One region of the Xanthomonas albilineans genome, then DNA from elsewhere that is predicted to be linked to it. Evidence: riboswitches for the same ligand, from Rfam matches in the RefSeq annotation. Region 1 holds a riboswitch; the other holds the start of a gene.
What was found. A riboswitch is a leader RNA that binds a small molecule or an ion and turns the genes downstream of it on or off. The one in region 1 is predicted to bind cobalamin.
Positions count from the first base shown of each region.

Region 1 (4,533 bases):
ACCGTCCATGGCCTGGTAGCTGCGCCGCCCACACGACGCAGTCGCGTGGATCTGCCCGTCGCGGCATTGCATTAGTGAGGATTGCATCGCATAAATATCGCTTGCTATTAAATAGCGTGCTATTTATCATGTGGCACATGAACCCGCTCCCCTCCACTGCCGCCACCGACCTGCTCCGGCTGGACAACCAGTTGTGCTTCGCGCTGTATTCGGCCAACTTGGCGATGCACAAGCTCTACCGGGGGTTGTTGCGCGCGCTGGGCCTGACTTATCCCCAATATCTGGCGATGCTGGTGCTGTGGGAACAGGACCAGCGCAGTGTCTCGGACATCGGCGAGCGCCTGTTCCTGGATTCGGCCACGCTGACCCCATTGCTCAAGCGCCTGGAGACGCTCGGCCTGCTGACCCGCCGCCGTGCCGCCGAGGACGAGCGTCGGGTGGTGGTCGCACTGACCGAACGCGGTCACGCCCTGCGCGAGCGGGCGCAGGTGTTGCCGGAGCGTGTGTTGTGCGCGGTCGCCTGCGATCTGGAGCAACTGACCCGTTTGAAACACGAACTGGAGGACGTGCGCGGCAAATTATTGGTCGCGTCTTGAGCGTCGCCTGCGTTCAATTCGCCGATTTTGCTGCGTCCTACTCGGTGTTCGACTCTCTCCATCCCTGACGCTACGGCGTCGTCCTTCGTAAGGAGTATCACCATGGCTTCACCGACCACCATCGCTTACACCGCCACCGCCACTGCCACCGGGGGCCGCGACGGCCGCGCTGTGACCCCCGACAAGACGTTGGACGTCAAGCTGTCGACCCCGCGCGAACTCGGCGGCGCCGGCGGCGACGGCACCAACCCGGAGCAACTGTTCGCGGCCGGCTATTCGGCCTGCTTCCTCGGCGCGATGAAGTTCGTCGCCGGTCAGGACAAGCTCAAGCTGCCGGCCGAACCGACCATCGAAGGCAAGGTCGGCATCGGCCAGATCCCCGGTGGCTTCGGCATCGCCGTGGAACTGCGCATCGCGGTGCCGGGCATGGAGCGTGCGGCGCTGCAATCGCTGGTAGATAAGGCGCATCAGGTATGCCCGTACTCTAATGCCACCCGCGGCAACATCGATGTGAATCTGATCGTGGTCGATTGAGTCAGGGGTGTCCCGACCCGTCGCACGGCGGCGGTATCCGGCACTGCGATGTCCTCTGCCCGTGGCGGTAGCGCCGGGCAGACGTTTGTCCCTTGCAGCGGGCGGCCATCGGCCGCCCGCTTGCGTTGTGCGGACAGCCCGCCGCATCCCCGTTTTGGCTCCGTTCCTTGGTTGTTTCACAAGGTCATCACGGCCTCGATCCTGGTGATGGAGGCGGGTGACGCAGGCAAGCCATTGGCAGGCTTAGCTTTTCGTGATTGCACCTACATTTAGCGTTGACGTCACTATTGCACCCCACTATCTTGGGGTTGTCGGTTCCTGCGGCACCTCGCCACGGGATCAAAAGGGAAGCCGGCGTGGCGTGTGAGCGCCAACGTCGGTGCTGTGCCGCAGCGGTCATTGGGAACGATCCTTCACTGCCTGAGGCTCCCGCCTTGGCGAGCGACGGGTTCGGAACTGCCCAGTCGCCGCGCGGCCTATCAGCCCGAAGACCTGCCGACAGCCGCGTGAAGCACACCGCGTGGCGCCGACTTTAGTGTCTCCGGGGGGAGATGGTTGGTGTAGCAGATGACCGCTCGCAGGCGCCGCCTGCGCTGCTGCTTCTCCGCGACACCGTATCCCTCCGCCGATTCGGTCGGACCGCTGCCTGAGGGGGGGGCGGGTGGCTGTGTGCATCACGCTTGGAGACACGTTCATGAGTCAGACCCACAGCCTGCCGGCTGCCGCTTCCATCGACGACACCGTCGATTCCACGACCGCCGCCGCCATCGCGCAGCCCACCACGGCCAGCAGCGAGCCGAGCAACGATCAGCGCGCCGTCACCTGGATCGTCAAGGACGGCGGCAACCGCCGCATGGCCTTCGACCGTTCGCGCCTGCAGCGCACTTTGGATCGGATCCACGCCGAGTTCCCGCAGCTGGATGTGAGCGACTACGAGCGCAAGGCGTTCGCTTTCATCGAGAAGAAGGAAAGCCTGTCCGCCGACGAGATGGTCGACTACCTGATTCGCGAAGCCGAATCGCGTGTGGACATCGCCACGCCGGAGTGGGAGTACTTTGCCGCGCGTCTGTACCTGGATCGCCTGTACAAGCGCGCCAGCAAGAACCGTTTCTACGATGCTGGCGAGAAGTACGGCTCCTACGTCGGCTTGCAGGAAAGTCTGGCCGATCGCGGCGTGTATTCGATCAACATCCTCAAGAATTATTCCAAGGAAGAGCTGGCCGAGGCCGGCCGGATGATCGATCCCGAACGCGACAAGTTGTTCGCCTACAACGGCCTGTACCTGCTGGCGACGCGCTATCTGGCCACCGACAACTCGCGTAAGGTCTACGAACTGCCGCAGGAGCGCTGGCTGACCATCGCGTTGTACCTGATGCAGGATGAAAAGCCGCGTGAGCGGCGCATGCAGTTGGTTGGCGAGGCGTACTGGGCGCTGTCCAACCTGTACATGACCGTCGCCACCCCGACCCTGTCCAACGCCGGCAAGATCGGCGGGCAGCTGTCGAGCTGCTTCATCGACACCGTCGACGACAGCCTGCAAGGCATCTACGACTCCAACACCGACGTGGCGCGCGTGTCCAAGCACGGTGGTGGCGTCGGCGCCTACCTGGGCTACGTGCGCTCTTCCGGCTCGGCGATCCGTGGGGTCAAGAACTCTAGCGGCGGCGTGGTGCCGTGGATCAAGCAACTCAACAACACCGCTGTGTCGGTGGACCAGCTCGGCCAGCGTAAGGGCGCCATCGCCGTGTACCTGGACATCTGGCACCGCGACATCGAGGCGTTCCTGGATCTGCGCCTGAACAACGGCGATCAGCGCCTGCGCGCGCACGACGTGTTCACCGCGGTGTGCGTGCCGGATATCTTCATGGAAGCGGTCGAGCGCCGCGGCGAGTGGTATCTGTTCGACCCGTACGAGGTGAAGGAGGTCAAGGGCTGGTACCTGCAGGATTTCTTCGACGAAAAGCGCGGCGAAGGCAGTTTCCGCGCCAAATACGAGGAAGTGGTGGCCGACGAACGCATCGGTCGCAAGGTGGTCAAGGCCATCGACATGTTCAAGCGGATCATGGTCAGTCAGTTGGAGACCGGCAACCCGTTCATGTTCTATCGCGATGAAGTCAATCGGATGAACCCGAACAAACACCAGGGCATGGTCTATTCCAGCAACCTGTGTACCGAGATTCTGCAAAACATGAGCCCGACCCGGGTCATCCAGGAGATGATCAGCGGCGATCAGATCGTGACTACCAAGCAGGCCGGCGACTTCGTCGTGTGCAACCTGTCCTCGGTGAATCTGGGGCGCGCGGTCACCGCACAGCCGGATCTGCTGTCGCCGGACATTCTGGAGAGGCTGATCCGCGTCCAGGTGCGCATGCTCGACAACGTCATCGACCTCAACGACCTGCCGGTGCCGCAGGCCACCATCACCAACCAAAAGTACCGCGCGATTGGGCTGGGCACCTTCGGCTGGCACCACTTGCTGGCGCAGAAGGGCATCGAGTGGAACTCCCGTCAGGCCGAGGATTACAGCGACACGCTGTACGAGCGCATCAATTACCTGACCATCCAGGCGAGCTTGGCGCTGGCCCAGGAAAAGGGCGCCTACAAGGTGTTCAAGGGCAGCGACTGGCAGAACGGCGAGTACTTCAGCAAGCGCGGCTACGACAGTGCGCAGTGGCAGGAACTGGCCGCGCAGGTGAGCGTGCATGGCGTGCGCAACGCCTGGATGGTGGCGGTGGCGCCGAACATGAGCACCGCGCAGATCGCCGGCTCCACCGCCTCGATCGACCCGATCTACAGCGCGTTCTACTACGAAGAGAAGAAGGACTTCCGTCGCCCGGTGGTGGCGCCGGGGCTGACCGTGGACACCTATCCGTACTACGAAAAGGGTGCCTACAAGGTCGACCAGTTCGCCAGCGTGCGCCAGAACGCCCGCCGTCAGCGCCACGTCGATCAATCGATCAGCTTCAACTTCTACGTGCCCAGCGGCATTCGCGCCGGCACGCTGCTGGACTTGCACATGACCGCGTGGAAGGAAGGCCTGAAGACCACTTACTACGTGCGTTCCAACGACATCGACATCAGCGAATGCGAGTGGTGCTCCAGCTGATCGCCGGCGCCTAGCGCCCAGCGCCGTGCGTGCCAGGGATGTCCCGGTGCGCGTGGAGTGTTTCCGTCGCGCCGCATGTCGGCGCCGTTCACCCGATTTCCGAAGTAAATCTCATGGCCATCGCGCTCGATCGCATCAAGATTCTCGAACCGCTGCACCCCAACCGGTCCACCGGCATCATCAACGGCACCACCAGCGGCATCCTCAACTGGAACGATATCCCGTACCCGTCCTTCTATCGGGCGTACAAGGAACTGTCGACCAACTTCTGGATCCCCGACGAAGTGGACATGAAGG
Region 1 is NZ_CP046570.1:202,778-207,310, forward strand. Features, by position in the region: gene XaFJ1_RS00810 (MarR family winged helix-turn-helix transcriptional regulator) at 138-596, shown strand; gene XaFJ1_RS00815 (organic hydroperoxide resistance protein) at 699-1,130, shown strand; cobalamin riboswitch at 1,426-1,644, shown strand; gene XaFJ1_RS00820 (ribonucleoside-diphosphate reductase subunit alpha) at 1,825-4,236, shown strand; gene XaFJ1_RS00825 (ribonucleotide-diphosphate reductase subunit beta) at 4,350-4,533, shown strand, end outside.

Region 2 (4,533 bases), 750 kb from region 1:
TCTGGGAGCGGCTCAAGCCAGTCCTGCCCATCCTCAGCGAAGTGGTGGTGCACGAGACCTGCACCTCCGGCTGCCGCTATCGCGGCCCTGCGGCCTGAGCCCGACGGGTCGCCGCACACGCCCCAGCCCGCGACCACATCCCGAACGCCACCGGGAGCGTCTATTTTTAATTCAAGCTATTGATTTTGAATAAATTTAAACGGATCCTGAGCGGCTTCAGAAAAATCATGTTGCAATGCAGCAGGATCGGAGTATGTTGCGCTGCAACAGCCAATCAGCATTCCCACGGAGTTGCATGATGTCCGCCCAGTTCAACGACCAGTTCAGCAGCTATACCCAGCAGTTCGCCGCTACCGCAGCGCGTGCCAATCGTCTGGCGCTGGAAAGCGCGGAGGGCGTGTTCGGCGTACAGTTGAAAACTTTCGAGAAGAACATCTCGGCCACCGCCAGCTTCCTCAGCGAACTGACCGAAGCGCGAGATCTTGGCAGCATCCAGGCGCTGTGGCCGAAGGGCTTGCAGTTGGCCCGCGACAGCTTCGAGCGTCTGGCCACGGCCAACCAGGAAGTGTTCGGTCTCGGCCTGAAGACCTCAGAAGCCATCGGCCAGTTGGCCAAGCATCAGTTCGAAGCAGCCACCGAACAGGCTGCGGCGAAGCCGAAAACTACCAGCAAGTAATCTCTCGCTCTACGTCGCTGCGGCCATGCCGCGCGACGCACCCGGCGGTCTGCATGGGCCCCTCCCCCCATGCAACCTCAGGCCCGGTGGATCCCTCCCTCCACCGGGCTTTTTTATGCGCCGGATTCAGGCCTCTGCACGGGTATCGCACTGCTGCAAGCACAGCGCGTACGTCACCGCTGCATTGCGCCACGGCACGACTCAGCCCGGCGCCACCTGCTCGCCGGACCACGGCTGCAGGAACGTTGCCAGTTGCTCGGCCTGCGGCTGCGGCCTATACGGCAGACGTCCCCAGCACGGCATCGGCAGCCGTTCGCTCAGCATCGCCATGTTGTCGTCGATACGCTCCATCGCCGGGTCGATCTCGTTCCCGATCCAGCCGATGCACTGCAAGCCATCGGCAGCGATCGCCGCGGCGCTCAGCCGGGCGTGATTGAGGCAACCCAGGCGCAAGCCCACCACCAACACCACCGGCAAACCCAGCGCGCGTGCCAGGTCGGCCTGATCCAGCGTCGCCGATAGCGGCGCCGCCCAGCCACCGACGCCTTCCACCACCAACACATCCGCCAGGGCACGCAAGCGGGCGAAGGCAGCGGCGATCGGCTCCAATGACAGTTGCACACCCGCATCGGCAGCGGCCAGTTCCGGTGCCAACGGCAACGGCAAGGCGTAGGGATTGAGATCGTGATACGCCGGGCACGGCACACTCGCCGCCTGCAACGCCAGCGCATCTTCGTTGCGCCAGCCATCGGCGTGACGCTCGCAGCCGCTGGCGACCGGCTTCATGCCGACCGCGCGCTGACCGCGCGTGCGCAAGGCATGCAACAGCGCAGTGCTAGCGATGGTCTTACCGATGCCGGTATCGGTGCCGGTGACGTAGAAGGCGGGAAAACGCATGACAAAAGCCTGTGGATTGAGCGGCAAAACGCGCGGCGGCGCGCAGGATAGCCGGCAACGCGCCCGACGTCAGCCCTGCGACGGCGCTCACAAGGCAGGTCGCGCTGCTAGACTCGCACGATGTTCGCGTCCTCCTCGCTTACCGGCAGCAAGCCGGAACAGTACGCCCAGTTACTCGCTCAGGCGCGTGCGCTGGTCGCTGGCGAACCCGATCGCATCGCCAATGCCGCAAATCTGGCAGCGCTGGTGTACCACGCGTTGCCGCAACTGAACTGGGTCGGTTTCTATCTCTACGATGGCAAGGAACTGGTGGTCGGGCCGTTCCAGGGCCTGCCCGCGTGCGTGCGCATTCCCTTGCACAAGGGTGTGTGCGGCGCCGCCGCCAGCAGCGGGCAGACCCAGCGCATCGACGATGTGGAGACATTTCCCGGGCACATCGCCTGCGATGCGGCCTCGCGCTCCGAACTGGTCGTGCCACTGCTACGCAATGGCGCCCTGATCGGCGTGTTCGATCTGGATAGCCCAGACCTGGCCCGCTTCGACGCCGACGACCAATGCGGCCTGGAAGCCATCGCACAGGTCTTCGTCGACAGCCTGCGATAGACGCACCGCGATGCGTCGTCCGACCAAGCTGCGCAACATCGGCCCCAAGAGCACCGCCTGGCTGCGTCAGGTGGGCGTGCACACACCCCAGGATCTGGCGGCGGCCGGTGCAATTGGCGCCTTCCTCAAGGTCAAGCGCGCCGGCTTCAAACCCAGCCTCAACCTGCTGTACTCGCTGGAAGGCGCGTTGCGCGACTGCCATTGGCAGCAACTGCCCGAAGCACGACGCACGCAGTTGCTGAGCGAACTGGAAACCGCAGCAACCGCATTGCAGGCCGCCCACGGTCGACCAATGGCCGCGCCAGTGGCGACCACCCGCTTCGCTCGCGACGACGACGACGACAAGGCTCACAACAGCACTGGGAGCGATGAGGAGCCCAGCCGCCGCGCCGGCACCAGTGCGATCGACTGAACCGCGCCACAATGGCGTACAATCGAGCCACTTCAAGGTGACCCGCCGGCTCCGGCCCGCGGGTTGAAACGGGAAGCCGGTGCGTCTTGCGACAAAGCCGGCGCTGCCCCAGCAACGGTAAGCGATCCGCGCTGACGACCCACACCGCTGTGCCATGGCATGGGCAGGCGTCGCAGCCGGGAGGTCCGCCTCCGCCTCCGCCATCGCCAGCCCGGAGACCGGCCTTGCAGTTCACAGGTTGCGATGCGCGGGCGTCGCGCGTGCTGCGCCATGTTCGGTGCTGTCCACTCGCTCGCTCCCATTCGCGACTCCCTTGTTGTCACAGCGCACGCTCGCGCGCCGGAGTTGCTACCCCATGTCGTCCCACCTGCTTTCGGTCGCAATCGCGTCCGCCCTGTTCCTGCCTTCGCTGGCGCTGGCCGCCGATGCCGCCAACGACCTCGATCAGGTCCTGGTCACCGCCACCCGCACCCAGATCGCAGTGGAGGACAGCGTGGTACCGGCACAGGTCATCGACCGCGCCGAGATCGAACGCAGCCAGGCCGATTCGCTGGCGCAGTTGCTGCAAGGCCGGGCAGGCATCGGTATCTCCAACCAGGGCGGGCTGGGCAAGTTGACCACCCTGAACCTGCGCGGCAGCGAATCGGACCACGTGTTGGTGCTGGTAGACGGCGTTCGCATCGGCTCGGCCAGCGCCGGCTTGGCCGCGTTCCAGGACCTGCCGCTGAGCCAGATCGAACGCATCGAGATCGTGCGCGGCCCGCGTTCGAGCCTGTACGGCTCCGACGCCATCGGCGGCGTCATCCAGATTTTCACCCGCCATGCCGGCCAGGGCTTCCAACAGAACCTGAGCCTGGGCGGCGGCAGCGATGGCCTGCGCGACGCCAGCGCCGGCTTCAGCAACCGCGGCACGCGCGGCTGGCTCGCCGTGCAGAGCGGTTACCAGAAGACCCGCGGCATCAACGCCTGCAACGGTTCGGCCATGCTGTTCGCGGGCTGCTTCGTCGACCAGCCCGACCGCGATGGCTACCGCAACGTCTCGCTGAGCGCACGCGGCGGCTACGCGCTGAGCGATACGCTGCGGGTCGCAGGTCAGGCGCTGAACATCGACAGCCGCAACGCATACGACGGCGACCCGGTATACGCCGGCAACGAGGCCGACAACACCCAACAGGTGTTCGGCGGCACCCTCGACTGGACCCCATCCGAGCGCCTGCACCTGAGCACGCAACTCGGCCGCAATGTCGACGATGCCCACAGCTACTACCGCGCTCCGGGCAGCCACACGCGCAGCTTTGTCAGCACCTTCGACAGCCGCCGCGATACCGCGGCGGCGCAGGGCGACATCACCCTGACCGAAGGCCACCTGCTCAGCGTCGGCAGCGACTGGCAGCGCGAACAAGTGACCAGCACCACCGCCTTCGACGTCGACAGCCGCCGCAATACCGGCGTGTTCGCCGAATACCAGGGCCATTTCGGCGCACAACAGCTACAGGCCAGCGTGCGCAGCGACGACAACCAACAGTTCGGCGAACACACCACCGGCAGCCTCGGCTGGGGCCTGGCCCTGGGCGGCGGGGTCAAACTCACCGCCAGCATCGGCACTGGCTTCAAGGCGCCGACCTTCAACGACCTGTATTTCCCCTTCGCCGGCAACCCGGCACTGAAACCGGAGAAGTCCAAGAGCGGGAACCTGGGCGTGGCACAGTACGCGGACACTTGGAACTGGACCTTCAACGCCTACGAAACCCGCGTCGACGACCTGATCTCCTACGACGCCGCCACGTTCCTGCCGGTGAATGTGGACGAGGCGCGCATCCGCGGTGCCGAGCTGACCGGTTATGCGACGCTGGCCGGCTGGGAACTGTCGGCGCAGCTGAGCCATACCGATCCACGCAACCGCAGCGACGGCGACAACCGCGACAACTGGCTGGCGCGGCGCGCA
Region 2 is NZ_CP046570.1:3,177,103-3,181,635, forward strand. Features, by position in the region: gene queD (6-carboxytetrahydropterin synthase QueD) at 1-98, shown strand, start outside; gene XaFJ1_RS13270 (phasin family protein) at 299-676, shown strand; gene bioD (dethiobiotin synthase) at 878-1,573, opposite strand; gene XaFJ1_RS13280 (GAF domain-containing protein) at 1,694-2,176, shown strand; gene XaFJ1_RS13285 (TfoX/Sxy family protein) at 2,187-2,588, shown strand; cobalamin riboswitch at 2,607-2,829, shown strand; gene btuB (TonB-dependent vitamin B12 receptor) at 2,944-4,533, shown strand, end outside.
Region 2: linked by a shared signal. The riboswitch ahead of btuB (TonB-dependent vitamin B12 receptor) and the one ahead of XaFJ1_RS00820 (ribonucleoside-diphosphate reductase subunit alpha) in region 1 are both predicted to bind cobalamin.